DNA from 3 places in the Anaerobacillus sp. ABD4_527 genome. Region 2 is predicted to be linked to each of the others. Evidence: riboswitches for the same ligand, from Rfam matches in the RefSeq annotation. Region 2 holds a riboswitch; each other region holds the start of a gene.
The links. A riboswitch is a leader RNA that binds a small molecule or an ion and turns the genes downstream of it on or off. The one in region 2 is predicted to bind lysine.
Positions count from the first base shown of each region.

Region 1: another riboswitch for lysine. It lies ahead of lysA (diaminopimelate decarboxylase); the one in region 2 lies ahead of ACXAHI_RS06880 (aspartate kinase).
Region 3: another riboswitch for lysine. It lies ahead of ACXAHI_RS08860 (Na+/H+ antiporter NhaC family protein); the one in region 2 lies ahead of ACXAHI_RS06880 (aspartate kinase).

Region 1 is NZ_JBSWXZ010000001.1:889,192-899,700, reverse strand. It holds gene ACXAHI_RS04760 (pyrimidine-nucleoside phosphorylase) at 1-26, shown strand, start outside; gene ACXAHI_RS04755 (D-alanyl-D-alanine carboxypeptidase family protein) at 157-1,332, shown strand; gene spoIIAA (anti-sigma F factor antagonist) at 1,434-1,784, shown strand; gene spoIIAB (anti-sigma F factor) at 1,784-2,224, shown strand; gene sigF (RNA polymerase sporulation sigma factor SigF) at 2,237-2,992, shown strand; gene ACXAHI_RS04735 (stage V sporulation protein AA) at 3,158-3,757, shown strand; gene ACXAHI_RS04730 (stage V sporulation protein AB) at 3,754-4,185, shown strand; gene spoVAC (stage V sporulation protein AC) at 4,186-4,638, shown strand; gene spoVAD (stage V sporulation protein AD) at 4,655-5,668, shown strand; gene spoVAE (stage V sporulation protein AE) at 5,668-6,018, shown strand; gene spoVAEA (stage V sporulation protein SpoVABEA) at 6,023-6,607, shown strand; gene ACXAHI_RS04705 (spore germination protein) at 6,585-8,078, shown strand; lysine riboswitch at 8,125-8,308, shown strand; gene lysA (diaminopimelate decarboxylase) at 8,413-9,735, shown strand; gene ACXAHI_RS04695 (peptidylprolyl isomerase) at 9,827-10,261, shown strand; FMN riboswitch at 10,287-10,443, shown strand.
Region 2 is NZ_JBSWXZ010000001.1:1,294,507-1,305,015, forward strand. It holds gene sdhA (succinate dehydrogenase flavoprotein subunit) at 1-661, opposite strand, end outside; gene ACXAHI_RS06870 (succinate dehydrogenase cytochrome b558 subunit) at 746-1,354, opposite strand; gene ACXAHI_RS06875 (YslB family protein) at 1,635-2,081, shown strand; gene ACXAHI_RS06880 (aspartate kinase) at 2,119-3,354, opposite strand; lysine riboswitch at 3,498-3,686, opposite strand; gene uvrC (excinuclease ABC subunit UvrC) at 3,766-5,487, opposite strand; gene ACXAHI_RS06890 (hypothetical protein) at 5,608-7,104, opposite strand; gene ACXAHI_RS06895 (FTR1 family iron permease) at 7,190-8,128, opposite strand; gene ACXAHI_RS06900 (hypothetical protein) at 8,153-8,917, opposite strand; gene ACXAHI_RS06905 (glycosyltransferase family 2 protein) at 8,985-9,755, opposite strand; gene ACXAHI_RS06910 (alkaline phosphatase family protein) at 9,755-10,509, opposite strand, start outside.
Region 3 is NZ_JBSWXZ010000001.1:1,694,888-1,705,396, reverse strand. It holds gene ACXAHI_RS08890 (NAD(P)/FAD-dependent oxidoreductase) at 1-327, opposite strand, end outside; gene ACXAHI_RS08885 (DUF72 domain-containing protein) at 812-1,663, shown strand; gene ACXAHI_RS08880 (sulfite exporter TauE/SafE family protein) at 1,679-2,500, shown strand; gene ACXAHI_RS08875 (bifunctional metallophosphatase/5'-nucleotidase) at 2,516-3,904, shown strand; gene ACXAHI_RS08870 (YunC family protein) at 3,979-4,281, shown strand; gene yunB (sporulation protein YunB) at 4,385-5,155, shown strand; lysine riboswitch at 5,232-5,412, shown strand; gene ACXAHI_RS08860 (Na+/H+ antiporter NhaC family protein) at 5,529-7,100, shown strand; gene ACXAHI_RS08855 (sodium-dependent transporter) at 7,333-8,859, shown strand; gene ACXAHI_RS08850 (methionine/alanine import family NSS transporter small subunit) at 8,861-8,965, shown strand; gene ACXAHI_RS08845 (M23 family metallopeptidase) at 8,996-9,988, opposite strand; gene lipA (lipoyl synthase) at 10,170-10,509, shown strand, end outside.

The DNA of each region.
Region 1 (10,509 bases), 410 kb from region 2:
AGCTTATTTATGATGTGATCAACTAAATATAAACGAAAGCCCCCTTTCTGGGGGCTTTTTTTATTGGTATCCGCCCTCGTTCTATCGTAATGAATGAAAGGTATACTTTACCAATAAGATGGGCATCCTTCTATTACTAAGAATGGAGGGATCCAGATGAAAGTTTCGGCAGCTTTACTCGCCATGCTACTCGTAGTAGCAACATTCGTTCCAACATTTGCAAGCGCTAATGAAATAAAATCAGATATTGTGGAAGAATCATCGTCTGCAATACTCATTGAACGAGATACAGGGGCAGTACTATATGAAAAAGACAGTGATAAGAAGCTTCCTCCAGCAAGTATGACAAAGATCATGACGATGGTTTTGATCATGGAAGCGATTGAAAGTGGAAAAGTGAAACTTGAAGACAAGATCCGCACGAGTGAATACGCTGCATCTATGGGAGGATCTCAAATCTTTCTAGAAGCAGGGGAAGAGATGACGGCCGACGATATGCTGAAGGGCATCGCAATTGCTTCAGGTAACGATGCATCTGTTGCAATGGCAGAGGCGATTGCTGGTTCAGAAGAAGCTTTTGTTCAAATGATGAATGATAAAGCAAAAGAAATGGGCCTAAAAGATACGAATTTCGTAAATCCTACGGGACTTCCAGCTAAGGAGCATTATTCGACTTCACATGATATGGCAATGATGGCGAGAGAGTTATTAAAGTATGACTTGATTACGAAATATACAGGAAAATACGAAGATTACTTAAGAGAAGATACTGATAAAAAGTTCTGGCTAGTGAACACGAATAAATTAGTTAAATTTTACCAAGGTGTAGATGGGTTGAAGACTGGTTTTACGAATGAAGCAAAATACTGTCTTACCGCTACTGCAAAACGCGATGATATGAGAGTAGTCGCTGTTGTGATGGGCGCACCATCTCCAAAAAAGCGGAATGCTGAGGTAACGAAGCTATTCGATTATGCCTTCTCTCAATATACGACAAACAAATTATTCGATCGAAATCACGTTGTGAAAGAAGTCGAAATTAACAAAGGTGACCGAGCAACCATGGACGTTGTAACTTCTGAGCAAGTTTCTGTGCTCATGAAAAAGGGCAGTAAAGACGAGAAAATAACGACCTCGATCAAAATGAATGAAAATCTTCAGGCGCCGATTAAAGAGGGTGATCCTGTAGGTGTTCTTACCGTTAAGGTAGATGGCAAAGTAACAGCAACGTCACCTGTATTGTCATCACAATCGATCGATCAAGCATCATGGTGGCAGTTGATGAAGAGGACGGTAGGGCAATTCGCCAAAGCGTCAGATGGTGTCAAGTAAGCAACCCTTTCATCGAACATTCACTAGTTTTGTCACGAAGAAGGAATTAAGGTAACAAACAGAGAAAAAACTCACAAGCAAACCATGAGGAGGAGTGCGTTGTGAGTCTTACGATTAACCTAGAAGTTAAGCATCCAGTTTTATTAATACGGTTAGAAGGCGAATTAGACCATCATACCGCTGAAGAGTTACGCGAGAGAGTCGATCAACTTCTTGAGGAGAGAAAAATTGAGCATATCGTTCTAAGTTTGGAAGGTCTGTCATTTATGGATAGCTCTGGGCTTGGTGTGATTCTTGGCCGGTACAACAAGGTGAAAAGCTTTGGTGGAGAGATGGTTGTATGCTCCATATCTCCAGCAGTAAAACGCCTTTTTGAGATGTCAGGTCTATTTAAGATCGTGAGACTCGAAGATGATGAGCAACATGCTCTTGCGACACTGGGGGTGGCTTAATGAGAAATCGTATGGATATTGAATTTTCAGCTCTCAGTCAGAATGAATCCTTTGCTCGAGTTACAGTTGCAGCTTTTATAGCTCAATTAGATCCAACAGTCGATGAGCTAACCGAAATCAAAACAGTTGTCTCTGAAGCAGTGACAAATGCAATCATTCATGGGTACGAACATAATGGAGATGGAAAAGTCTATATATCTGTTGAGCTCAACGATGATACTGTTCACCTCACTATTCGTGATAATGGAATCGGAATCGATGATTTGGATGAAGCTAGACAACCTCTGTTTACGACGAAGCCAGAATTAGAAAGATCTGGGATGGGCTTTACAATCATGGAGAACTTTATGGATGAAGTAAAAGTTGAATCTGCTAAGAACCAGGGTACTTCGATTCATGTTGTAAAGTACCTATCAAAAAATAAAGCGTTATGTAATTAAGGGGACCTGCGTATGGACGTGGAGGTAAAAAAAGGTAAACATACTCAGCTTAAGCATGAAGAAGTCAAGGAATTAATCAAACAGAGCCAAAATGGGGATCAGCAGGCAAGAGATCAGATTGTGCAAAAAAACATGAGACTTGTTTGGTCTGTGGTACAACGCTTTCTTAATAGAGGCTATGAGGCCGACGATTTATTCCAAATAGGGTGTATTGGTCTGTTAAAATCCGTTGACAAGTTCGATTTAAGTTATGATGTTAAATTCTCCACTTACGCTGTCCCAATGATTATAGGAGAAATCCAGCGCTTTATTCGAGATGATGGTACGGTAAAGGTTAGCAGATCTCTTAAAGAAACAGGAAACAAAGTTCGAAAGGCAAGAGATGAGTTGTCTAAAACGTTAGGTCGAACACCAACGATCAACGAAATAGCTGAACTTATTGACGTTACTCCAGAAGAAGTCGTCATGGCTCAGGAAGCTGTTCGAGCACCGAGTTCGATCCATGAAACGGTTTACGAAAATGACGGTGATCCAATTACGCTATTGGATCAGATAGCAGATCATTCAGATACATCGTGGTTCGATAAGATTGCCTTACAAGATGCTCTACAGCAGTTAGATTCAAGGGAAAGGTTAATCGTATATCTGAGGTATTACAAAGATCAAACACAATCAGAAGTAGCTGAACGGTTAGGGATTTCACAAGTACAGGTATCAAGGCTAGAAAAGAAAATTTTAAAGGAAATAAAAGAGCAGCTGAACAAATAGTTCAGCTGTTTTTTTATTGGATATTTTCTTTATCAGAACCATGTTTTTCTACGAGGGAATTAATGGAACATGAGTGCAGTTCGAATGAGAGCGATATACCAGAAACATACTATTACCTATATAAGGTACCTCTCGATAAGGAGGTGGAGAGCTGTGACAGCTGATATGATTTACCTTCGATTGAAACAAAAGATTAGAGTGAGGCCCGGAGCACATCTGACGATTGGTGATATCGCTCAGCTGATTGGAGAAGACGAGATATGTAGAAAACTTGAGACCACCATCATCCATCGCATACGGAAAGAAGATAAGAATCTCGTTGTAATCGATGTGATGAAAGTGATAAGAGCGATTCAACGTACAATCTCTCTTGAAGTGCAAATAATCGGACCGACACAAACCATTATCGAAGTGCAAATCTCAAAGAAAAAATTAGCACCTGTCTATTTTGTGTTCATTTGGCTTCTCCTATTTATTGGGGCTGCACTAGCAATTATGAACTTCCATGAAGATGTAAGTATGCGAGAAGTACACCAACAAATTTACAAAATCGTTACTGGAATTGATAATCCTAAACCTCTTCTCCTCCAGATTCCGTATTCATTCGGACTAGGAATTGGAATGATCCTATTCTTTAACCATTTATTTAAGAAACGGTTTAATGAAGAACCTAGTCCACTTGAAGTAGAGATGTTCAATTATCAACAAGACCTCGATCGATATGTCATCGTACATGAAAATGAAGACAATGGAAAGAACGAATGATGAATGCACAGATCATTTTGGTAATGATCATCGGTTTTGCTGAAGGAATTGCTGTAGGAGCTGGTTTAGTTGCATTTTTATCTGTTCTAGGGATCATCCCTCGTTTAACTCAAATAACAAAAACAAGGCATCTGATCAAGTTCTATGAGTGGGCAATCATCGTAGGGGCTGTAACAGCGAGCTGGCTATCATTAAGAAATCCAATCTTAGGGTTACCTAAGATCCTCATGATGCCCATTGGGCTTCTGGCAGGGGTTTTTATCGGAATGCTTGCGGCCGCTCTAACAGAGGTCCTAAACGTACTTCCAATTCTCACGAAACGAATTGGATTTATCGATAAAATCCTTTTGTTATTGATGGCTATCGTATTAGGAAAGATCTTCGGTTCACTATTTCATTGGACAGTATTTGTAGATGGAGGGTTTTAAATGTCGTTACACGACCAGGAACAATATTCGAAAAATATTAAGAATTATCATCCTAAAACACCTTATGTTTGGAATTCATTAAAAGCTTTTTTGGTGGGAGGCGCAATTTGTACATTTGGTCAAGGCATTCAGAATTTCTACATGAGTGTATTCGATTTTTCTGAAAAAAATGCAGGAAACCCAACGGTTGCTACGCTTATCCTTATCTCAGCTTTACTTACTGGTTTCGGTGTATACGATAAGATTGGACAGTTTGCGGGTGCGGGTTCAGCTGTTCCCGTAACAGGTTTTGCAAATTCGATTACAAGTGCTGCTCTCGAACATAAAAGTGAAGGAATCGTTTTAGGGGTCGCAACAAACATGTTTAAGCTCGCTGGGTCTGTCATCGTTTTCGGGGTTGTTGCAGCTTATTTGGTAGGAATTGTCCGGCTAATTTTCAGAGCGTTGTTGTAAGTAAGGAGAGAGTCGAATGAAAATTGGAAAACAAACGTGGAAGTTCTCTAATGTATATGTACAATCTGTTGGCACAGCAGTTGGTCCCAAGGAAGCTGAAGGTCCTTTAGGTGAATGTTTCGATGTGACTTATGACAATCTTCATTGTAATGAGGAGAATTGGGAGTTAGCCGAAAGAAAGCTTCTGGAAGACTCGATTACAAACTGTTTAAGCAAAAAAGGTTATTCAAAGGAAGATGTAGACATTTATGTTTCTGGAGATCTTTTAAATCAGATCGTAAGTGCGACCTATTCTGCAAGGGCATTACAAATTCCCTTCTTAGGAGTATTCGGAGCATGCTCGACCTCGATGGAATCCCTTGCATTAGCATCCTCTTTAGTAGAGGGAGGATTTGCGACATCTGCTATAGCTGGCGTTAGTAGTCATAATGCGACTGCTGAAAGGCAGTTTCGCTATCCAACAGAATACGGTGGGCAGAAGCCGGGAACTGCAACATCTACCGTTACTGGTGCAGGTGCGGTACTGATCGGTACAGACGCTACCAACATCAAGATTACTTCTGCAACTGTTGGAAGAGTCGTTGATTGGGGGGTGAAAGACCCGTTCGATATGGGTTCTGCGATGGCTCCTGCTGCAGCGGATACGATTGCTACTCACTTTAAAGATCTCGATATTGAGCCGACTGAATACGACTTGATCGTTACTGGTGACTTATCAGCAGTCGGTTCACCCATCGTCAGAGACTTGCTGTTAGAAGATGGATATGACATTACCAATAATCACAATGATTGTGGGTTGATGGTCTATCGCCCAGATCAAGAAGAAGTTTTTGCTGGAGGCAGTGGATGTGCATGTTCTGCGGTTGTAACGTATGGCCACCTTATGGATTTATTGAAAAAGGGGCGATATACCAAGATTTTAGTCGTTGCAACAGGATGCCTTCATAGCCCGGTTATGGTTCAACAGAAAGAAAGCATGCCAGCCATTGCACATGCTGTAGTTTTTGAAAGAATAGGAAGTGGTCAATAATGGAATATTTCCTTGCATTCGCTGTCGGAGGAGCAATCTGTGTGATAGGTCAACTTTTATTAGACATCTTTAAACTAACCCCTGCACACGTTATGTCGTCCTTCGTCGTCTCTGGAGCGATATTAGACGGATTTGGTATTTACGATAAGTTGATTGAATTTGCGGGGGCAGGAGCAACCGTTCCAATTACAAGCTTTGGGCATTCTTTGCTACATGGAGCCATGCAAAAGGGAGAAGAACACGGCTTTATCGGAATAGGGATGGGGATTTTTCAATTAACGTCAGCTGGTATTTCGTCAGCGATCGTATTCGGTTTTATTGTTGCCATACTGTTTAAACCAAAGGGGTGAAGATATGAATCATAAGCGGAGGGTTATTTTTGTTACTGACGGTGATCTATATGCTCAACAGGCTATTGAAACAGTAGCCTCAGAACTTGGCGGAAGATGTATCAGTCAATCGGCTGGTAACCCTACACCGCTTGCTGGATACGAAATTGTATCACTTATATCTCAAACCCCTCATGACCCCGTGTTTGTCATGTTTGATGACAGTGGCTACCAAGGTGAAGGGTACGGTGAACTTGCGATGCAGTACGTTGCTTCTGATCCAAACATAGAGGTTTTAGGAGCGATCGCTGTGGCATCGAGAACCCACTTTTCTGAATGGACAAAAGTGAATGTTTCCATCGACCGGTTTGGAGAGCTTACCGAATTTGGTGTGGATAAAAATGGACTCCCTGATATGGAAATCGGAAGAATAGATGGAGACACGGTATCGATCCTTGATAAATTGGACCTTCCAATCGTTGTGGGAGTCGGTGATATTGGTAAGATGTCAGGTTATGATGATCCGTCAAAAGGGTCACCGATTACAAGGAAAGCGGTTCAAATTCTTCTAGAAAGGAGTGGGATAGATGAGTTCAAAAACGAAGGATAAACAAAAAATCTTTAAAAAGATAAAAGAAAACGAAAAGTTCATGGAAAAGTCGATTGGTATTGGGAAGAGTTTTGACGTAGGCGTTAGGAAAATAAAAATATTAAACAAAGATGTGTACTTTTACTACTGTACAGGACTTTGTGATACATCCATCATAGTAGAAATCATGCGTGAATTGATGTATACAGACGAACATCACCGTCTGACTGCGCAGTTTGAAAAAGTGATTCACAATCACTTGCCACATCAGCAAGTGTCTACAGTAGATAACTTTGATGAAGTGGTAGATCAAGTTCTTTCAGGGTTAATCGCTGTTTTTATGGACGGCGAAGAACAGGCGTATATCATCGACGTTCGTAAGTATCCAGGTAGAACACCGCAAGAGCCCGACACAGAAAAGGTCATCCGCGGTTCGAGAGATGGGTACACAGAGAATATCATTGAAAATACCGCGTTAACACGTCGGAGAATACGTGATGGAAAACTTAGGAATGTGATCATGCAAGTTGGAGAACGATCTAAAACAGATATTTGCATAACTTATTTAGAGGATGTGGCAAATCCTAACCTAGTCGAAATCGTAACGAAAAAGTTAAAAGAAATCAATATCGATGGTTTACCGATGGCTGATAAAGCCATAGAAGAATTTTTGGTGCATCAAGCAGGCAATCCATTCCCTCTAGTGAGGTATACGGAAAGACCCGACGTTGCTGCGTCTCATTTATTGGAAGGTCATGTGCTGATCATCGTAGATACTTCACCGAGTGTTATCATCACGCCCACGACATTTTTCCATCACGTTCAGCACGCGGAGGAATATCGAGAAGCACCTTTAGCTGGTGCATTTCTTAGATGGGTTCGATTTGGTGGTATGCTTGCTGCATTGCTCCTTTTGCCACTATGGCTGCTGTTCGTATATGAACCGGAACTACTTCCAAAAACGATCGATTTTATCGGACCGAATGAAAAAACCAATGTTCCTATATTTGTTCAAATCGTTCTAGCCGAACTTGGTATAGAGACTTTGAGGATGGCCGCCATCCATACCCCTACGCCACTTTCAACAGCTATGGGCTTGATTGCAGCGGTTCTAATCGGGCAAATCGCCATCGACGTTGGTCTATTCGTGCCAGAGGTTATCCTTTATGTTTCGATCGCGGCAATCGGTTCTTATGCGACGCCAAGCTATGAACTTGCAATCGCGAACAAATTGATTCGGCTCTTATTATTGTTTCTCGTCTATTTCTTCCGAGTCCCAGGCTACATGATCGGCGTTACTTTGACGATATTGTTTTTAATAAGTTTACGCCCGCTCAATACACCGTATTTGTGGCCGTTCGTCCCGTTTAACGCAAAAGCGTTCTTACAGATTCTAATTAGAGTTTCCGTGCCATTAACGAAGCTAAGACCAAGTATCACGCAGCCTCAAAATAAAAAGAAGCAAGAGGACGAACCACTTGCTGAATCTTAAAAAGTGTGATAATTTAATTTTTAATAGAATAGACCTCATTGAATGTAATGGGGATAGAGGCGCAATGAGAATGAGTACGATATCTGAGCATATAATGGGTTGCGATGAAGGTATCTGAAAGGTCAAATTGCCGAAGTGGAGAAAGGTCCATCCTTCTTCTGCTGGGCTGTAGTTGAATAAGCTGCAGACTGTCACTGTTATCTATATTGCAGTGGTGAGCTAATCCAACTCGTGGGGATACGGAGCAAAACAGCCAATGTATCTATAAGTTGGCTGTTTGTTTTTTTATGTAGTGGGAGCTCGCTTACTGAATAAAGCGAGAGGGGAGAATATCGTGCACTTATTTGGTACAGCAGAAATTTCAGAAAACGGTCACTATACAATCGGAGGTGTCGATACATTTCAGCTAGCGAAAACGTACGGCACGGCATTGTACGTCTACGATGTGGCACTGATTCGAGAGAAAGCAAGAGCATTTAAAGAGGCTTTTGAGAAAAAGCAATTAAACTATCAGGTTGCGTATGCGAGTAAAGCATTCTCTTGTATAGCGATGATTCAACTTGCAGAAGAAGAAGGGTTGAGTCTTGATGTTGTCTCTGGAGGAGAATTATATACGGCTTTACAAGCAGGATTTCCAGTAGACCGGATTCACTTTCATGGTAACAATAAAAGCGAAAGAGAAATTAGGATGGCTCTGAAAGCTGGGATTGGTTGTTTTGTAGTCGATAACTTTTATGAGCTTTCGTTACTCGAACAGTTAGCAGCAGAAGAAGAAGTTTCAACGAACGTGCTCTTAAGAATAACGCCTGGAATCGAAGCGCACACACATGACTATATTCTAACGGGTCAAGAAGATTCAAAGTTTGGATTCGATTTACAGAGTGGTCAAGTAGAGCAAGCGATCGATACAGCGTTAAAAATGAGTAACATTCACCTGCTTGGTCTTCATTGCCATATCGGATCACAAATTTTTGAAACGACCGGATTTGTGATGGCGATCGACAAGATCTATAGTTACCTCCATCGCTGGAATGAAACGTTTGGGTATGAGCCTCAGGTGCTGAATTTAGGTGGCGGGTTTGGTATTCGATACAACCACGAAGATCAACCGATTTCTCCACAGAACTACATCGATGCCATGACGGATGCTGTAAAAAAGCAAATTGAGCATAGCAACATGTCGATGCCAGAAATCTGGATAGAACCTGGTCGCTCTCTTGTCGGTGAAGCTGGGTCTACATTGTACACCGTTGGCTCTCATAAAAATGTTCCTGAACTTAGGAATTACCTTGCTGTTGATGGGGGAATGAGTGACAATCTTCGTCCTGCTTTATATAACGCAAAGTATGAGGCATCGATCGTAAATCGAATGAATGAACCGAAAGATCACCTGTATTCGATCGCAGGAAAGTGCTGCGAATCGGGTGATATGTTGATTTGGGACTGTCAGCTTCAGCGAGCGATTGCTGGGGATGTGATGGTTGTCTTTTCAACCGGAGCATATGGGTATTCGATGGCGAATAATTACAATCGACTACCAAAGCCAGCTGTTGTTTTTGTTGAAGACGGGGAAGCTAGCCTTGTAGTTGAAAGAGAATCATATGAAGATTTGATTCAATATGACAGACCGTTAAAAAAAATGGTTATATCAAAATAGTTTCTTAAAGTTAATTAATATGGTAAATGAATCTCTTATGCTATAATGAAAGAGCTTTTAAGCAAATTGTTTACGCAGGAGGATATTTTTAATGAAAAAAGGTTCAATCGCATTTGAAAATGGCGAAGTAATTCAAATTGAATTCTTCCCAGAAGAAGCGCCAAACACTGTGGCTAACTTTGAAAAACTAGCAAATGAAGGCTTTTATAACGGTGTTAACTTCCATCGTGTCATTCCTGGATTCGTTGCACAAGGTGGAGACCCAACAGGAACTGGAATGGGCGGCCCTGGCTATACAATCGATTGTGAAACAGAAGGTAATCCTCATAAACATGTAGCGGGATCCCTTTCTATGGCTCATGCTGGTAAAAACACAGGTGGAAGTCAGTTCTTCTTAGTACATGAACCACAGCCTCACCTTGATGGTGTTCATACTGTATTCGGTCAAGTAACAGAAGGCATGGATACTGTTCTACGCATCAAACAAGGCGATGTGATGAAAGAAGTTAAAGTCTGGGAAGAGTAAGTTTCTAGACTTACAATTAAATAAAACTTTCCTTCGGGGTAGGGTGAGATTCCCAACCGGCGGTAATGCTTGATCACTCTATCGAGTAATCAACTAAGTCCGTGACCCGTTTGCGTCTTGTAAACGGTGGATCTGGTGAAAGACCAGGACCGACAGTATAGTCTGGATGGGAGAAGGAGTAAAAGTTTGCCGATCCTTTTGAAAAAGTACGTTCAAAAGGCTTATTTGGTATACTCTTTTTAAAGCCT
Region 2 (10,509 bases):
AAAGAGCTCCAGCAGCAGAACCAGTATTGATGACAGAGTTTGTACTCTTACCAAAAATGATTCCCGGACCACCAGTAGCCATGATAACTGCATCAGCTTTAAAGCTTCTAATCTCGGAAGTCGTTAGGTTTTCACCAACCATTCCGCGACACACACCGCTGTCATCGATAATAGCAGATAAGAATTCCCAGCCTTCGTATTTATTAACAAGGCCGGCTACTTCATGGCGACGAACCTGCTCATCAAGCGCATAAAGTAGTTGTTGACCTGTCGTTGCACCCGCAAAAGCAGTACGGTGATGCTGCGTACCACCAAAGCGACGAAAGTCAAGAAGTCCTTCAGGTGTTCTGTTGAACATAACGCCCATGCGGTCCATCAAGTGGATGATTCCAGGCGCTGCATCACACATCGCCTTAACAGGAGGTTGGTTCGCTAGGAAATCTCCTCCGTAGACAGTATCATCGAAATGTTCCCAAGGAGAGTCTCCCTCTCCTTTTGTATTAACAGCTCCGTTAATTCCACCCTGTGCACAAACAGAGTGAGAACGTTTAACCGGAACGATTGAAATGAGATCGACACTAACTCCAGCTTCAGCGGCTTTAATAGTAGCCATTAAACCGGCTAATCCGCCTCCGACTACAATAATTTTACCATTACTCATAAGAACGGTTCCCCCTTAAATGCTAGCTCTTACTGAAGGATATGTACCCTTTCAGTATGGTGGTGAAGACAGTTCGTTTGTTGCTTAAACAAATGCGAAAATCGCGCGTATACCAACGACTGAAAGAGCAAGAAAGATAGCCATTGTTACATATGTCATTGCACGCTGAGATTTCGGTGTTACTGTAAAGCCCCAGCTTACGAAGAAGGACCATAGACCATTCGCAAAGTGGAATACCGTTCCAATTACTCCAACGATGTAGAAGATCAACATCCAAGGATTAGCTAGTATGTCCACCATCATCTGATAGTTAACTTCTGCACCCATCGCAGCCTGAATTCTAGTTTGCCATACATGCCAGGTTACGAAAATTAAAACAATTATTCCTGAGATCCGCTGCATATAAAACATCCAATTTCGTAGATAGCCATATCTACTTACATTATTCTTGGATTGAAATGCGATATAAACACCATAAATCGCATGGAATAATAGCGGTAAGAAAATAACAAAGATTTCAAGGAAATACCTGAAAGGTAAAGATTCCATGAAATGAGCAGCTTCGTTAAATGCCTCTGGACCTCTCGTTGCGAAGTGGTTTACTGTTAGATGCTGCGTAACATAGAGTCCCAGTGGAATTACTCCTAGAAGCGAATGCAATTTTCGGCTGACAAAGTCTCGACTTGCGGCCATGTTTTGTGTGTCCCCCTTTTAAGTTGTTAAGCTACCATCTGCCACTGCATATTCTACTATAAAAGCCTTTGCATGCACAGAAATCATCGCTTTCTGTCGATTTATATGTGACATATTCATTGTACTCCCATCATTTAGGAGCGTCAAGAAAACGCGTACATTTTGAGTTTTCTAAATTCCTAGATGAAATTTGCTAGGATATTATTCCTCTCTTTTCCTGTATGTATGGAGGAATCGCTTCCAAACCGTTATAATGATATGAGACGAATTGGAGGAGTTTATGTTTAAAAAGCGCACGAATACCATCGATTATAGTCATGAAGTAACCACAACAGCTTTTGGATATGAGCTTTTTAGAGAAGTTCTTCTTCCTGAGCTATTAGGGACTGAACAAGCGAACATCCTTTATTGGACTGGTAAAGATATCGCAAGGAAATTCCCTCTATCTACAAGAGAAGAAATCGAGCAATTTTTTAAAGATGCAGGATGGGGTGCTCTAACCATCGCACAAGAAAAAAAGAATGAGGTCTCTTACTTACTTCAGTCACCATTAATAGAAGAAAGAAAAAAAACTAGTCGAAATGATTGTTATCAGTTAGAAGCTGGTTTTCTTGCTGAACAATTTCAATACATGCTGCAGTGCATAACGGAAGCTTATGAAACGAGTAAGAAAAACGAAATCCAAATCACAATCAAATGGGATCCAAAAGATAAAATCGAATCATGATTGCAAAAAGGGAGGCCAAGGTGGCCTCCTTATTTTTTTATAACTGCTTAACAGGTGTTCTTTCATCCAATTGGAATTGATCGTGTAATGTCTCGATCGCATAGATCATCTTATCCTCAGGTACGATTGTAGATACCTTAATTTCAGAGGTGCTTACCATTTTGATCTCAACATCATGTTCAGCAAGAACTTCAAACATCTGTGCAGCTACACCAGGATTTGAAATCATACCTGAACCAACGATAGAAACTTTCGACAGTCCAGACTCATAGAAAATGTTTTCATATGGTAGTTTGACTTCAAGGCGACGCAAAACATCTAACGTTAAATCAAGTGAAGCTGTTTCGATCGAGAACGATATACTAGTCGTATTTTTCTCGCTTGTACTCTGAATGATGATATCTACATTAATACCATTTGATGCAAGTGATGAAAACAACGATGGAAGTGTCGTGATCTCATTCGGAAGACCAGATATCGTTATTTTTGTCACATTGCTTTCAAACGCAAGCCCTCTCACTACCAAATTTTGTTCCATGGATGCGACCTCCTCAATTATGGTTCCTACTTCGTTTGTAAAACTTGAGCGTACCTCAAGTGGAATATTGTAATTTTTTGCGAACTCTACCGCTCTAGGATGAAGAACCCCTGCACCAAGGTTTGCCAATTCGAGCATTTCGTCATATGAAATCGTTGACAGTTTGCGTGCGCCTTTAACGTATCTTGGGTCTGTTGTGTAAACCCCATCTACATCTGTGTAGATTTCACATCGCTCTGCTTTCAGTGCAGCTCCGATTGCAACAGCAGTGGTGTCGGATCCACCTCTCCCCAATGTCGCGATGTCATCTGTGTCAGAAAGACCCTGGAAGCCAGCAACGATGACAATCTTTCCTTCTGCAAGATGCTGATTCATCCTTTTGGCATCAATATCCAAAATCCTCGCGTTTCCATGGACAGATTCTGTTTTAAGTCCTGCTTGCCACCCTGTAAGTGAAACGGCTTCGTAACCCTTCTCATGAAGCGCCATTGCAAGAAGAGCGGTTGTTACTTGCTCTCCAGTTGTAAGCAGCATATCTAGTTCTCTTTTGGAGGGATTGTTTGTGATGCTTTTTGATAATCCCACTAGTTCATCTGTGGTTTTCCCCATAGCAGAAACAACTGCTACAACTTCATCCCCTGCATCAACTGCTTCAGCAAGCCTCAATGCGACGTTCTTTACTTTCTCAACATCTCCAACAGATGTTCCACCAAATTTCATTACTCGAAGTCCCACTCTCTCCATCCTTTCCACTCTATAACTGTATTTCTCACTCACAATTAGTTTCTTGAATAAGTAATTTAGGCTCTCTCTATATACAAAAAAACAACAATGAGAAAAACCTCACTGTTGTTTTCGTAATTCAAGAAAACGTCCCTGTGTGAGATAGTTCTCCATTCAACCCCCGGGAAGGAATTGAATGACAGCTCTGCACTTCTTCAATGCAGGTCCAGCTAAAGGTGAATAAGCACCTATTCGCTTCGGCAAATTCCCCTTTCAACTCACGTCAACAAGTCTTATCACTCTCAGTTGAGTTTACTGATGGTTTTTGCGCCTCTACCATCACTTCAATTTATCGAAGTGTGGAACTATTAAATTTTCACTATTATAACGAACTATGAGATACGCCGCAATACAATTTCACAATTAATTTTCTTTTTGCTTGAAACGAGCCATCAATTCTTCAGCAACATTCTTCGGTAAACCAGCTTCTTGTAGACCATCTACGCCAGCTTCCTTCATTTTCTTGATCGATCCAAAATAATTTAAGAGTTTCTTTTTACGCTTCTGTCCGATACCGGGGACTTCATCTAAACTAGATTTCAGCATCGATTTTCCACGGAGCTGACGATGGAACGATATCGCAAAACGATGGACTTCATCCTGAATTCTCTGTAGTAAATAGAACTCCTGACTATTTCTAGGAAGGTAAACATCCTCTGGAGGGTCTCCGATCAATAAGTGGGATGTTCGGTGCTTCTCATCTTTGGTTAACGAACAAACCGGAATATCTAGACCAAGCTCATTTTCTAAAACGTCTTTAGATGCTTGAATCTGAGCGATGCCGCCATCGATAATAATTAAATCTGGGAGTGGCCCGTTTTCTTTAAGTAACCTTGTGTATCTTCTCCTAACGACCTCTTTCATCGAGCCAACATCGTTTGGACCTTCTACTGTTTTTATCTTGTATTTTCGATATTCGTTCTTCTTCGGTTTACCATCTAAAAACACAACCATCGCTGAAACAGGGTTTGTTCCTTGAATATTCGAATTATCGAAGGCCTCTATTCGAAGAGGTGCTTCTATTCCTAATTGTTCACCAAGATTCTCAACCGCATTGATTGTCCTCTTCTCATCTCGCTCAATCAGAGAAAACTTTTCATTGAGTGCGATATTAGCATTTTTTATCGTCAATTCAACTAGCTCTTTCTTCTTCCCTCTTTTCGGCTGATGAACCGGAATATGAAGAAGATCTTCTGCTAATTGAGCATCGATTGTATTAGGTAAAAGGATCTCCTTAGGCTTAGGGTGATTCTTCTGTAGATAGAACTGACCAAGGTATGTTAAAAAGTCCTCCTCAGGTTCATTATAGAACGGAAAGAGCGATACATCTCGTTCTATGAGTTTGCCCTGACGTACAAAAAAGACTTGAACACACATCCAGCCTTTATCAAAACTATACCCAAAGATATCACGATCGAGGCCATCGTTCGTTTGAATCGTTTGAGCTTCCATCACTTTCTCAATATGGTACATGAGATCACGGTATTCCTTTGCACGCTCAAAATCCAAGTTTTCAGAAGCGCTCACCATCTTACGTTCTAAATCTTGTTTGACCTCCTGGTGACCACCATTTAAAAACTTCGTGATTCCGTCGATCATTTCTTTGTTCTGCTCTTTCGTAACTTCTTTTACACAAGGCGCAAGACATTGGCCGATATGGTAATACAAACAGACTCGATCTGGCATCTTCCGGCACTTTCTTAGCGGATAGATGCGATCGAGCAATTTCTTTGTAGCACTTGCAGCATAAGCATTCGGATATGGACCAAAGTACTTACCTTTGTCTTTCTTTATTTTCCTTGTCGTGATGAGTCGAGGTTGTTCCTCAGCCGTAATCTTAATATATGGATAGCTTTTATCATCTTTCAGCATCACATTATATTTCGGATCATGTTTCTTTATTAAATTTAGTTCAAGGATAAGTGCTTCTAAATCAGTTGAAGTAACGATATATTCGAAGTCGCGAATCTCTCCAACTAGCCGCTGCGTCTTACCATCATGTGCTCCTGAAAAATAGGAACGCACTCTGTTCTTAAGCACCTTCGCCTTTCCAACATAAATAATCGTTCCTTGACGATCTTTCATCAAATAACAGCCAGGCTGATCGGGTAAAACAGCTAGCTTATTTTTCAAAAATTGTTCCACGCTATCTCACCTCTCTACCCATTCAAGGCGCATCTATGTTCCCCTATTGTATCATAATGCCTATCGCTTATACTCGTACAAAACAATTTCGTGATAGACAGGATCGTACATCTTATTGGAATAATATGCTCCGACCTTTGTGACCGATTTTCTTATCGGTGCCCCTTGCTGTTCAAATCCCTTCACGACACGATCCGTTAAAAATATTCTTCTCTCATCGTAATAAGGTATTTCTGACAGGAAGGTTTCATACGTGTATACACGGTCATGTTCATACTGAACGTCCAGATAATCCATTACCCTTGTTTCCTCCCAGGTATACACCATGATAGGCTCTTCTATTTCCGAGAGAAAACTACTCAACTGATGGACAGCAGCGGGGTGCTGAGCTTCTCTCATCATTGTGAACGTTCCAAAAGATTGAAAGAGTAGCAACATCACCAAACCAAGCTTCACTAGATGTGTTCTGAAACCTTCTGAATACTTAGTAGTGACTAATAATAGCGCAAACAAAACCATTCCAGGTAATGGGAGGATGTGTCTTGGTTTGTCAATATTCTGCGCAAACAATGCCCACAAGAAGTATAGAGCAAACATGATTCCATATGTCCATTGAAACGGGGTGATGTTTTGTCTTCTAACTTTGTTCAATAATAGAAAGAAGCCAATTATCATAATAGTAATCATCGCTGCAATGTAGAGCCTTTGTCCTGCAAGTCCAACCCAGCCTATATTGGTTACGACGAGTTCGTAGCTTCTTATCCATAGTGGAGAAGTTGTCGATACAGCACTACCTCCCCATTCTTGGAAATGTCCGGAGGAAAATCCAAGTGCTAGTTCTAAGAATGCAGTGATTCCTCCTTCTGAAGCAGCTAAACCTGCAACCCAAATAAGCTGAAAACAAATCGCAATAAAAAGATGAACACTGATAAACAAAGCATATTTTTTGTTAGATGTATAGCTAGATCTCTTACTTATTAGGAGAAGGATTAACCCGACTCCAAATGGTAGATAAGATAATCGAATTCCTAGTAAAATGCTTAATAAAAATGAGGGTACTAACAAAACGAATGAAGACGCTTTATGTTGGAACGCAACATGTAAACCCCAGATGTACCACCATAGAATCCCAACTGCGGCTGCTTCACTCATCGGCTGTATCGACATTACGTTCAAGAAAACCATCGACTGAAGTACACCAACGATCAGTACGCTGATCGTTTTTGAAAGGGTATTGCGGCTTAAGAAATAGAGAGGGATCGAACTAGACAATAAAATTAGACTATTAAATGTTGATAAAGCTAACGAGGGATTGCCAATCCACTTGTGAATGACCATTCCCCCTAAAACAAAATAGGGATAACCCGGGAAATGAGGCTGCATGGCATATAAGTCGAATCTGCTTAAAGCTAGAGCAAAGTCGACTTGATCCCAAGATCGTGGAAGGTCAATCGCATAATGAAACCTCCACAAACTAATGAGAACTATGCTAGTGATACTTACCAATAGGATTAACGTTTTAAATAATGCGTTTAGCGATAGCTTTTTTATATTCATCATGATCATCCTTTAGAAACCTGTCCCGGTCATTCTCATGTACAAAAAATACAAGGCGACTCATCGCCTTGTATTCCTTAATTGTTTATTTTACAGCAGTTTCATTCATTTTGTTTGCCTTGAACATAGCTGATTTTTCTTCTTTAGCTGATTCAGCTTTTGCAGGTGCTTTCTTTGTCGTAACGAGAAGATAGATCACAGCAAAGTAACCGATGTACGCTACAATTTCTTCTATTGAAGGCATGGAAGAATATCCAAACAGTGCCTTGAAGAAAATACCGATGTCGCCAGATAATAGAGGGGCAACGCCGTTATCACGTACATAATGAGCATAATCGATCGGATGTTCAGGCAAAAACCATGTTAAGTCATAAACATGAGGCATGACACTTCCAATCATTCTGATATCTTGCATCATGGAGATACCTTGAACTAGTAACCCTCCAGCGATGAGGACGATAAAGATTCCTGTTACTTTAAAGAAAGATTTGAGCGGGATACGCATCGTACCTTTAAAGAAGAGATATGATACAACAGCAGCCACTAATACTCCTGTAATGGCTCCCCAACCTTCAAACCCTTTCCCAATGTCTCCGCCTGTAATCGCAGCGAAGAAGAAGACCGTTTCGATGCCTTCTCGTAAAACAACGAGGAACGAATGAATGACCATACCAATAATATTTCCTGTCGTTATATACTTCGTCATTTTTCCTTCAGTCTTGCTTTTGATGTCCCGGCTATGCTCAGCCATCCAAAACACCATTTGGGTCAGTAATACTGAGGAGATCAGCATAATGGCGATCTTCAGGTACATTTCACTTCCCATTGCAGCAAATCCAGTGAAGACTACCTGAAACAACATGGCGACACCCATGCTTGCAACCACTGCAAGTCCTGCGCCTAGCCAAACAAATTTGTTGTATTGACGTTGTCCCATTCGTTTCATATATGTTGTGATGATTCCTATGATGAGAAGGGCTTCAAGTACTTCTCTGAACATGATCAGCAATGCCTGAATTTCCATTTACTTTTCCCCTTTCTACGTTCTTTACGAACGGCGACGCTTTCTAGTTGTGTAAATCACAACGCCTGCAATCACGATTACAATCAATACAATCGGTAACCAATTGGATAGTTGACTAAGGTCGGTCCACTCAGTTTTACCATTGTCATTCGTATCATCGGTAGCGCTTTTACCAAAATGCCCAATCTCGACTGACTCCATGTTAAATTGATCTTGTAGCGCGTTAAGGACTTTCTCTTTACTCTCGATAAATTGATCTTTATCAGATTCTTTTTCTCCTACTCCGAACAAACCAGGATTCCCAAGCGAATTCAATATGGTTTCAAAATCGCTCTTAATCTCGCGATCCACTTCTTCGTTTTTTTGCTTTACGACAGGAGAAAGCTTCTTGTAAGTTGCATCAGCCTTCCCTACCAGCTTTCGAGTCGTATCATATTCTTCGAAGTTGTTCTCCACGTTCTCAAGACGCCTAGAGATATTCAGGACGAGTATTTTCTGCATGTTCGTAATAACTTCTTCTTTATCTTCATTTTCAAGGGCGGACTTTATAACGCTAACTGCGTCGTCACCCATATGTAATTGAATTTCTTCTTCAACAGTAGCAAATATCTCACTTGCTTTATCATAGTTTGGAGGAGATTCATTAAGCTTTGCTACCATCTCACTATACGCTTCAGCTACTTTTTCTTCAGTGGGATCACCGTATGAATAAGCTAACGCTTTTAGTGGAGAGGTTACCATAGATGTAATCATGATGATGAGTACTACGAGCGCGATGTGTTTTTTCATTGAGAATCCTCCTCATTGATAATGATAATGATTATCAGAATTGAAGTCAATATCAGATATGCATTTATTATGGCTTTTCTGTGTGTAATTGAGACCAATCGATCGGTTTGATTTGATGAGCATGGTAATCAATAGGTACTCGTTTAACAGGTCTTGACATCTCCTTCGCAATCGCTGGAAGTACTGAAGTCATATACGCTTTAAACTTTATATAGGACTGACCGGTTGATCGAACTTGATACGTGATCGGTATTTCGGTTACGCGGAACCCTTTTCTTACTAGGTTCAATGTTAATACTTGTGCATAGTTATAGTCATGAATGATCTCTGCTTCTTCCATCGCTTGTCTTGAAAATGCCCTCATCCCTGACTGCCCATCATATATCCATTTTCGTAATAAAATGGATTGGAGAAACGTGAAAAAGTAATTCCCAAGCCTCCTATGAAGTTGCATCCCGTCAATCGTTCCCTTAAATCTCGACCCCATCACATAGTCTGATTCACCTTCGAGCAGGGGTGCCAATAATTCCGGCAACTGCCAGGCAGGATATTCATTATCAGCATCTAACATGACGCCAATATCTGCACCAAGAGCAACAGATTGCTGAAGTCCCGTCCGTACCGCTGCTCCTAGACCTTTGTTATGTTCTTTCGAAAAAATATGATCAGCACCAGCTTCTTTTGCTACTTCTACCGTTCGATCTGTTGATCCATCATCAATGACAAGAATACTCACCTTAACGTCCTTATGAAAGTCTCTTGGTATCTTGCGAATGACTTCACCTATAGCCTGTTCCTCGTTATGAGCTGGCAAGAAAACAATAACATGTTGTTTCATTAATCTTTCTCTTCCTTCCTGTGGTTGAACGCTTCAGTTAGAATTTCACCTCTACTATGTGATGGAATAGGTGCACCAAGAAGATGTGCAACAGTCGGTGCTACCGATGTTAAACTATGCTTGTCCTCAACTATTTTCCCTGCATTAATGGAAGGGCCATTCATAAAGAAAGGAACGAATCGCTCTCCTTCGTCAAGATGTCCGTGCCCTCCTATTCCATCAGCCTGCCCATGATCCGCACATATGATTAAAGTGGTATTTTCCATATAACCATTCTCATCCAACCAATTTACGTATTCTTCAACAAGGCGATCAGCTTCTTCTATCTTTTGAATATATTCATCGTAAAGAACACCTCTTGAGTGCCCAGTTTGGTCTGTTCCAATAAGCTGGACAGTAAAAAAGTCTGGATCCTTCTCTTTCATAACCTCTCTAGCTCTACCCATAATATTAGAATCGGCTACATCATTATGCATCACAGCCGTTACTGTATCTACGTCATCTCCCATCGCATCAACAAGATGAGCAATTCCGAGTAGTCTACCGCTCTTATTCACCTTTCGCAACGAATCGTAGATCGTTTCGACTTTTACGCCACGGCCCCAAACCATGTTTGAATTGATGCCATGTTCGAAAGGATACGTTCCAGTCATCATGGATGAAAAACATACTACTGTCCTTGCTGGATAAACAGTTTCCATCTGGCTATATTCAGTACCACTCTTTTTCAGCGAATCCAAGAAAGGGGTTTGCG
Region 3 (10,509 bases), 400 kb from region 2:
GTGCTCCTCTCCTTCAGCACTCTTTAAAGTGAAAATTCCTTCTTCATCTCTTGAGATACTTTCAACTTTTGTATTTAAAATTACTTCTGGGTCGAATGTTAATCCCTGCTCAACTAAGGATTCGATGAGATCTGCACCAGATAATGGCTTGTGTCCTCCTACATCCCAAATCATTTTTTCAGGATAAACATGAATCTTGCCGCCTAATTTAGGCTGGAATTCTATAATTTTGACTTTAAGTTCTCTTAAGCCGCCATAAAATGCAGAATAAAGCCCAGCAGGACCTCCACCAATTATCGTTACATCGAATACATCTCTATTAAACATTTACAGTCCTCCCCAGAAAGTAAACAGTAGTGATTATCATTATCAATTAAAATATATACTACATTCTTAACATTTACAATACATAGGGGGTATTTGCGAATGTGATTGAAGGGTTATTGTCCTTGTTGAAAGGGTTCCAGCGCTTGTCGGGTCTTAACGCCCACCTCCGCTTTTCTGATCTAGCTGCGACTCGCAGAAACTACGATATTTCACTCTTTCAACAGAACACAAAAAGCGTGTTCTATTTCAAGAGTTCCAATATCTCCGTTTCTAAACGCTCGCCTCCGCCTTTCTGATCCAGCTGCAGGGGGCAGGTCCTCGGGTCACTTCACCTTTACGATTGAACACAAAAAGCGTGTTCATTCGAAAATGTTCCAGTGCCTGTCGGACCTAAACGCCCCCTTCCGCTTTTCGGGGTTTTTCCCTTGCTATTTCTCCTCTAAAGTCAGAAAATAGAGGCAGAGAAAGAGAAGGGAAGGATTTGATGATATACATAGGTGTTACCGGGTGGGGGGATCATGATGATTTGTATCCTCCTGGTGTAAAGAGTAATGAAAAGTTATCGATTTATAGTTCGCATTTTCCAGTTGTAGAAGTTGATTCTTCTTTTTATGCGGTACAGCCTATAAGAAATTATGAGAAATGGGCGAGTGAGACGCCTGAGGGGTTTCAGTTTGTTGTGAAAGCTTATCAAGGAATGACAGGACATGAGCGGGGAGAGCTTCCTTTTGAGACGAGAGATGCTATGTTTAAGGCTTTCAAGGAGTCAATCGTGCCTTTACAACGTTCTGGAAAACTTGCGATGGTCCTTTTTCAGTTTCCACCATGGTTTGATGTGAACAAAGATAATGTGAATTTATTGCGAGATTGTAAAGAAAGAATGGGAGATATCCCTTGTGCGGTAGAGTTTAGACATCAATCCTGGTATCATGAGGCATTTCGGGAGAAAACACTTTCTTTTCTTGAGGAACAAGGATACATACATTCAATCTGTGATGAGCCTCAAGCTGGAGAAGGTTCGATCCCAATCGTCATGGAGACGATTTCGAATGATGATGTACTTGTCCGACTTCATGGAAGAAATGTTAATGGGTGGCGGAACCCTGGGAACAATCAAAAGTGGCGAGAAGTCCGCTATCTTTATGAGTATGATAAAAATGAGCTTAAGGAATGGAAAGAAAGAATTGAGCAGCTACGAAAAGAATGTAAGAATGTGTATATACTATTCAATAATAATTCTGGTGGTCATGCGTCGGGGAATGCGAAAGAGATGATTCGAATGCTTGATATCGAGTATACGAACCTTAACCCAAGACAACTTGATCTTTTCGACTAATAAGGAGTTCTTTTCATGTTAACTTGGGTCTTATTATTCTTTATCGGATTAGCTGCGGGTACGATAGGAAGTTTGGTTGGTCTTGGTGGAGGGATCATCATTGTTCCTGGGCTTTTGATCATAGATAAGTATACGAATTGGCTACCTGAGTTATCTCCACAGCTTATCGTAGGTAGCTCGATCGTCGTACTGGTAGCGATTGGATTATCATCAACATTGTCTTATATGAAGAAAAAGACAGTCGATTATAAAAGTGGTGGCTTGTTTTTTCTTGGAAGCGGTCCTGGTGCAATTGCAGGAGCTTGGTTAAACAAATTTATCGCCGTTGATCAATTTTCTGTATATTTTGGGGTATTTATGGTGCTTGTTTCCATATTATTAATGGTAAGGGGACGTTTGCGACCATTGAAGTTAGATGGACGTTTTTCGCGATCGATTACTGATTTGGATGGGAACGCTAGTGAATATCGGTTTTCAGTAATAGCTGCCTTAGTTGTTTCGTTTATCGTTGGGATTCTATCAGGGCTTTTCGGTATCGGCGGTGGGTCGTTGATGGTTCCTGCCATGATCTTATTATTTGGTTTTCCAACCTCTATAGCAGTTGCAACATCGATGTTTATGATCTTTCTATCGAGTATAATCGGTACGATGACGCATTTAGCCCTTGGGAATATCGCAGGATCTTTATTGATTGGATTAGTTCCAGGCGCATGGATTGGGGCAAAATGTGGCTCTTTCATTAATCAGAAACTGTCAGATAATACGATTGTCGTTATTTTAAGGTGGATGTTAATTCTCGTCGGGATACGATTGGTCTGGCAGGGAATGACGGGTTAAGAAAGGAAGAGTGTCTTGACTTCAAAAAAGGTACATTTATATTATACGAACGATCTTCATAGTCACTTTGAGAATTGGCCTAAGGTGGCTGGCTATATAAAAGATAGAAAAAGAATTCATGATTATCATCATAATCATTACTTATTGTTAGATCTTGGTGATCACGCGGATAAAGTTCACCCGATTACTGAGGGGACCTCGGGAAAGGGAAATGTACATTTACTAAATGAACTAAAATACGATTATGCAACGATTGGAAATAACGAGGGAATCACATTTTCAAAACAAGAATTGGATGAGCTATACACTGATGCCAATTTTCAAGTCATCGTTTCGAACTTATTCCACTCTGATGGAGCGAGACCTGCCTGGGCAGTTCCGTACGCGATCAATGAGAAAGATGGCGTTAAGGTTGGACTCATAGGGATAACGATTCCATATGAGCAGTTCTATAGTCTTCTTGGCTGGTCGATACAATCTCCATGGGAAATGCTTCAACAGGTCGTTGATGAAGTGCGTTCGAAAGCAGATGTAGTTGTGTTGATGTCACACATGGGACTCGGAAACGACGAGCAGATCGCAACGGATATCGAAGGAATCGATGTGATCATCGGATCTCATACCCATCATGTTCTAAAACATGGAATGAATGTGAACGGTACATTAATTACTCAAGCTGGTAAGAACGGAAATTATGTAGGTGAAGTCGTCCTGAACTATGATACCGAGCAGTGCAAGTTAGTTGAGGCAGAAGCTTATGCGATTTCTGTGCGTGATCATAAAGAAGATCAAGCGACAAAGGAACAGCTGGATCGATTAGGAACGAATGCACAAAACTTATTAGACGAGGTCGTATGTCGTCTTGAACAACCCTTAGAAGCAGAGTGGTTCAGACGCTCTGTCCTTCCTGACGAGCTGTCTGCTGCTCTTAGAGAATGGTGCAATGCTGATATTGGAATGATCAATTCAGGTATGCTACTTGATGGTTTAAGTGAAGGAAAGGTGTCGAGAGAAGACCTACATCGTATATGTCCACATCCAGTCAATCCATGTAAAGTTATCCTAAAAGGAAGTGAATTACGTGAGATCATCGCATATGCAATGTCTGACGAACTCGTACATTTGACGTTTAAAGGATTAGGCTTCCGAGGAGAAGTCATGGGTATCATGGCTTTTGATGGACTTGAAGTTAAAACAGTCGTAATGGATGATGGCCTTCATCACGTAACAGAAATTCTCCATAATGGTAATCAGCTATCTCCTGAAAAAGAATATTCAGTGGCTACAGCGGATATGTTCACCTTCGGAAAATTTTATCCGCAGATGAAGCACGCTAGAAAGAAGTACTACTTACCAGAAATGCTTCGGGATCTTCTTGCATGGAGACTTGAGAATAGATATTAATCTTTGATTGTCAAACATGCCTCCGCGCTCATATAAATAGAATGACAACTTGTTAGTCAGGAGGCGGAGGATACGTGATCAATGTTACACCTATCATGATCGATGGTCATCCATTTACAGCGATTAGCATGAAGCTACCTAAGACTAATTTTCTTGCTGTTACAAATGAAAATGGCTACATCATGTGTGGAGCACTGGATATTGCGTTACTTAATGAAAAGTTAAGTGATCGCAAAATAATTGCAGGCAGAGCTGTTGGTGTAAGGTCCATCGAACAGCTGCTAGAAGCACCACTTGAGTCAGTAACGCTTGAAGCAGAGGCAAGGGGCATCAAAGTAGGAACCATTGGAAGAGATGCGATGCTCAAAATGTTATAAGAAAAACCACAGCTTGCGGGCTGTGGTTTTTCTTTAGGGAAAATATGTCCATACTTCTTTCTTTCTTCGCATATACATGTTGAGGAGAAGGGAGGATATTGGCTTGTTCCGAACTCGAAGAAGGTTCATTCGAAAAGGTCCGCTTCCTTTTCGATATGTGTTTGTTATCTCGTTCATTCTATTTATTTTTATGACAGTTCAAGGACTATGGATCGTTGAAAAAGGTATTAAGCCTACTCTTATCGAAATAGCTAGAACAGAAACGAACCGAATCGCAACGCTCGCGATCAACCAGGCCATCAACAAAAAAATCGTTGAAGAAGCAGATAGCACAGAAGAGCTGATCAAAAAAGAAACGGTTAACCAAGTAGATATTGTACAAATTAACCAAAGCGCTGTAAATAAAGTACTTGCTCAATCGACTGACAAGGTGCAAAAGTTTTTGAAGAGCGTTGAAGATAACTCGATCGACTATTGGGCAGAGGAAAATGGGGTCGAGCTTCAAGTTGATGAAGATGTACCATTAAGTAAAGGAATCATCCATAACATTCCAATCGGGCAAGCGTTTAATAATACGTTACTCGCGAACTTCGGGCCAAAAGTTCCTGTAAGATTTACAGCGATTGGAGAAGTGAAGTCTGATATCAAACATAACATTCAGCAGGTAGGGATCAATAACACTTGGGTTGATATCCGCGTCCATATCGAAGTGCATGTAAAAATCGTTATTCCATTTGCTACCGATTCGGACGTGGTTACAACGGATATTCCTGTAATCGCAACGTTTATCAAAGGAGATGTGCCGAACTTCTACAATAATGGATCTGGTACAGGATTGCCTGATCCGGCTATCGATATTGGAGGAATGGAATAAATTGTGTTTGCATAGCACATAGAACTAAGCTATAATAACGAATTGTATTAAACTAAATAATGTTCCTTATCTTATACGATGAGGTAGAGGAGCAGATACTCATTAGTACGTGTTGGGAGAATGACATCCATGATCAGCATCGAAAGGGAGATCTGCCGAAGCAGAAATAATCGTCACATTATTTTTGTTGGGGCGACATTGAATAAATGTCGAACTGTCATTATGAGGCTTACTTATAATGGAGAACTACTGATCGGGATGGACACTTGACATTGTATCCGCAAAACGGGCAATGATAGGACCATATCCTGTCATTGCCCGTTTTTTTGTTTATCCAAAAGTAGTGAACCATAACTTGAAAAGGATGGTGAATATGGAAAATACGATTTATTCGATTATTCCGCCGCTCATCGCATTATTGATGGTAGTGGCAACCAGGAAGGTTTTGCCTTCACTAGGGGTGGGAATTATCCTTGGTGCGTTGATGATCAACGACTGGAGTATTGGTGGTTCTATTACAGAAATTTATACGATTGTGAAGGGCATTTTTATTTCTGACGGTGGGTTAAATACCTGGAACATGTATATTATTTTCTTCTTACTTCTATTAGGCATAATGACTGCATTTATTTCAATTTCAGGTGGTAGCCGAGCGTTCGGTGAGTGGGCCATGAAGCGTGTGAAAACGCGAACTGGTGCTCAAATCGTTACTGCAGTCTTTGGAGTTATTATTTTTATTGATGATTACTTCAATTCTCTAGCGGTTGGGAATGTTAGTCGTCCTATTACAGACAGGCACAAAGTTTCGAGAGCCAAGCTTTCTTATATCATCGATTCAACTGCTGCTCCGATGTGTATCATTTCCCCTATTTCTAGTTGGGGAGCTTATATTATTGCAATTATAGGTGGTATTCTTACTACACACAGCATCGTTGGTGTTGGAGCTCTAGAAGCTTTCATAAAAATGATTCCTATGAATTTATATGCGATCTTCGCACTTGGAATGGTTTTCTTCGTAAGCTATTTCGATATTAACCTTAAGGCGATGAGAGTTCATGAAGACCGTGCACAAAAAACAGGAGAAGTACTCGACCCTTCAAAAGGTGCTGTACCAGGAGAAACAACTGGCTTACCTGAAAGTGATAAGGGGAAAGTAGCAGATCTTGCTTGGCCAATCATTATGTTGATCGCAGGTACGGTCATCTTTATGATCATCACAGGTATTCAGGCTGTAAATGGAACGGATGCTGCCGTAACGCCGTTAACGATTTTTGAGAATACGGATGTTGCAGCTTCGTTATTATACGGTGGTTTGATCGGTTTAGGTACGTCTTTAGTGTTCTTCTTCTTTAAGAACATGGGAGGAGCAGCGTTTGGAAAAGGTGTCGTTGAAGGGATTAAATCGATGCTTCCTGCAGTTTACATCCTTCTCTTTGCATGGACGTTGATCGAGATTATTGGAACACTTGGAACAGGTAAATATCTAGCTGGTCTAGTCGATCAGCATATAGCGATCGGTTTCCTTCCAGCAATCTTATTCTTATTAGCAGGCGTAATGGCGTTTGCTACTGGAACATCATGGGGAACATTCGGTATTATGCTTCCGATAGCAGGAGAAATCGCTGCTGCGACAGACCCAACCTATATGCTACCTGTACTAGCCGCTGTACTAGCGGGAGCGGTGTTTGGAGACCACTGCTCGCCGATTTCTGATACAACGATCCTTTCTTCTACAGGTGCCGGAAGCCATCATATCGATCATGTGTTGACGCAGCTTCCTTATGCTCTAACTGTAGCTGGAATCGCGCTCGTAGGCTATCTTGTACTTGGATTTACAGGAAGCTCGATTGCTGGGCTGCTTGCAACAGCAGTAGTTTTTGCGGTTGTTGTCTATATACTAAAAACAAAATACGAAAATCGTACGGTTGAAGCCGTGAACGAATAATCGAACAGGGGGGACCATCCTCCTGTTTTTTTTATGTCATCCTACAAAAAAGGGGTGTTTTTGGCTAATTTTCGAAGTGATTTTACAAATTAACTGAAAGATTGCTTTGACATGGCCAATAGTACTAGATATACTATAAACAAAATAATCAGAATTTAAATAAAAATCTAAACCTTTTTCTGGGAGGAGGAGAACATGGAGAAGGGTTACAACGTCTAAGGGGGTAATACAAGTGGAAAAAAGAGCTCAGTGGGGAACAAGAGCTGGCTTTATCTTAGCAGCTGTTGGTTCTGCAATCGGACTAGGTAACATCTGGAGGTTTCCAGCCGTTGCATATGATAACGGTGGAGGGGCATTTTTTATACCATATTTATTTGCACTAATAACAGCGGGTATTCCGATTCTTATTTTGGAGTTTACGATTGGCCATAAGTTCAGAGGTTCAGCTCCGCTTTCGTTCTTCAGAATGAATAAAAAGACCGAATGGCTCGGTTGGTGGGGCGTTATTGTTGCGTTTGTTATTTCTACGTATTATGCGGTCATTATAGGTTGGGCAATTTCGTATAGCTATTTTGCATTCAATTTGAGCTGGGGTTCAGACACAGAAGGTTTCCTATTCAATGACTATCTGCAGCTGACGGTTAATCCTGGTGAAACAGGTAGCCTTGTGCCAGGAGTATTTATTCCGCTTGTGGCAGTTTGGATTATTACGCTAGGCGTTCTTCTTGCAGGGGTTAAGAAAGGGATCGAACGTGCGAACAAAATCTTCATCCCTACGTTGATCGTACTTTTCTTAATCATCGTAATTAGAGCTGTGACGCTTCCTGGAGCAGCTGAAGGTTTAAGTGCATTCTTTACACCGAATTTTGACTCCATTACGTCCGGTAGTGTTTGGGTAGCAGCGTATGGACAGATCTTCTTCAGTTTATCGATTGCTTTTGCTATTATGATTACGTATTCAAGCTATCTTCCGAAGAAATCAGATATTACGAACAATGCGTTTATTACAGGGTTTGGTAACTCTTCATTCGAGCTTTTAGCAGGTATCGGAGTTTTCTCCGCATTAGGATTTATGGCTACTCAACAAGGTCTAGGTGTCGATGAAGTTGTAAGCGGTGGAGTAGGACTAGCGTTCGTCGTATTCCCTCAAATTATTAATGAATTCCCTGCACTGAATGGTATGTTTGGATTCCTTTTCTTTGCATCACTCGTACTTGCTGGTTTATCTTCACTAATCTCAATTTCAGAAACGTACGTTGCTGGTATCTCTGAAAAGTTTGGCATTTCTCGTACGAAAGCAGTATTGATCGGTGGAGGTGTTGCATCACTCATCTCAATCTTGTTCGCGACACAAGGTGGATTGTTCTTCCTAGATGCAGCGGATTACTTCATCAATCAGTTTGGTATCGCGTTTGTAGGACTTGTAGAAGTCGTTGTTGTAGCATGGTTCCTACGTCAGCTTCCTGGTCTTGAAAATCATGCAAATGGCATCTCAGATATTCCGCTTAACTACTGGTGGAAAGCATGTCTTGGTGTTATTACACCTATCGTGCTTGGCTACATGATGTTCGATCTATTTAAAACGAACCTTCTTAAAGAATTTGACACTCCAACAGGAAACTATGAAGGCTACTCAGATGGTTTCATCCTGTATAGTGGCTGGTTCGTAGCTGGATTTGCTCTTCTTGTTGGTATCCTATTCAGCGTAAAGAAATGGGACGCTAAAGTAGAACAGGAAAAGTATAAGGAGGTAAGTTAATATGGGTGGTAGCGCAATTTTCATGATGATTGTTGGAATTGTCATTATATGGGGAGGCCTTGTAGCAAGCATCTTAAATGCTGTTCGAGTCTCTAAAAACCAATAGATCAAAAAAAGAAGAACTAACGTTGTGGCGTTAGTTCTTCTTTTTGTATGATCTCTCTTGTCTTTCCCACAACCGTAATGACGGATAAGGATCGTAGGACCATTCGGTTCTACCATTATCTTTATAGATGCCATAGTGAAGGTGAGGAGGAAACTTCCCAGCAGTGCCTTTTGGTCCATAACCAGAGCTACCTACATAACCGATTATTTCCCCAGGCTGTACGACACTTCCTTTGTCGATTCCTTTCTCAAAGCCATTCAAATGCGCATAGTAATGGTAATTTCCGTTTATGTCTCGAATTCCAATTCTCCAACCACCATAGCGGTTCCAACCTTTTGTTTCAACTGTTCCATAGCTTGTTGCTTTAACAGGAACACCGTACGAAGCAAAGATATCGGTTCCTTCATGAATGCGAAGTCCTCCCCAGCCTCGACGATCCCCCCACGTACTCCGATAGCTGTAATTTGCAGTTAACGGTACTGGAAAGGCATGTTTCTCGAGCTTCAACGTATTGAACGTTTTATAAACTAAGCTATTGCTTGTGATTGTTCTCACGGCTTGATCTCGCTGATAGTAGTCCCATAAACCAATACGAATATCTTCCATATTCGTCCCATATTGTTGTAGAAACGAGCCTATCGTAAAGAGCAAATCTTCATCATCTGTTCGTGTTGCTTTGCCATCTTCATTTCCATCTAAACCGATCCCTCCAAAGAAAGAGATCGCTTCTGGGGATGAGTCATCTTTATTTGGGTTAGTAGCTCCAGCCCATTTTTCTGGTGAAATGTTGATGGCGATCGACCCGGTTTCTCTAGGAATATCATTTCGAGATCTTCTTATGCTTCTTTCGTATTGATCTATTCCAGCAAAGACGTACCATGGAAGTTGTGTAACAGTTTCCATTTTATTAAAAAGCATCATTCGTGTCTTTCTTAACTCGTCTTCATTTTGCTCATTAGCAGAGAGATTCGCAGGGAATAGGAAAAAAAGGATAAGGATAAGAAAGCTGTATTTTCTCACGATTCTTCTCCTTTCAGTTTATTGTCGTTATGTATAGTGTGGTTTTACAGTGGTAAATCATTATGTCTAAATAATGGAAGAGAAGTCTGGGACATTTGTCATTAGATGCCTACTTTTTCTAGAAAAATCCAACATACGTATGTTATTCTTTAATACAGAAAAGCAATTTTAGGGGGACACAATTATGACGAAGAAAGAAGAGCATCTACGGAAACCGGAATGGCTAAAAATAAAATTAAATACGAATGAAAACTACAAAGGTCTTAAGAAGATGATGCGTGAGAAGAACTTACATACCGTTTGTGAAGAAGCGCGTTGTCCTAACATCCATGAATGCTGGGCTGAGAGAAAAACAGCAACATTTATGATTCTTGGAGATGTGTGTACGCGAGCTTGTCGTTTCTGTGCGGTTAAGACAGGGTTACCAACTGAGCTTGATTGGGCTGAACCAGAGCGAGTGGCAGATTCCGTGCAGATGATGGGTCTGAAACACGTCGTTATCACAGCAGTTGCAAGAGATGATT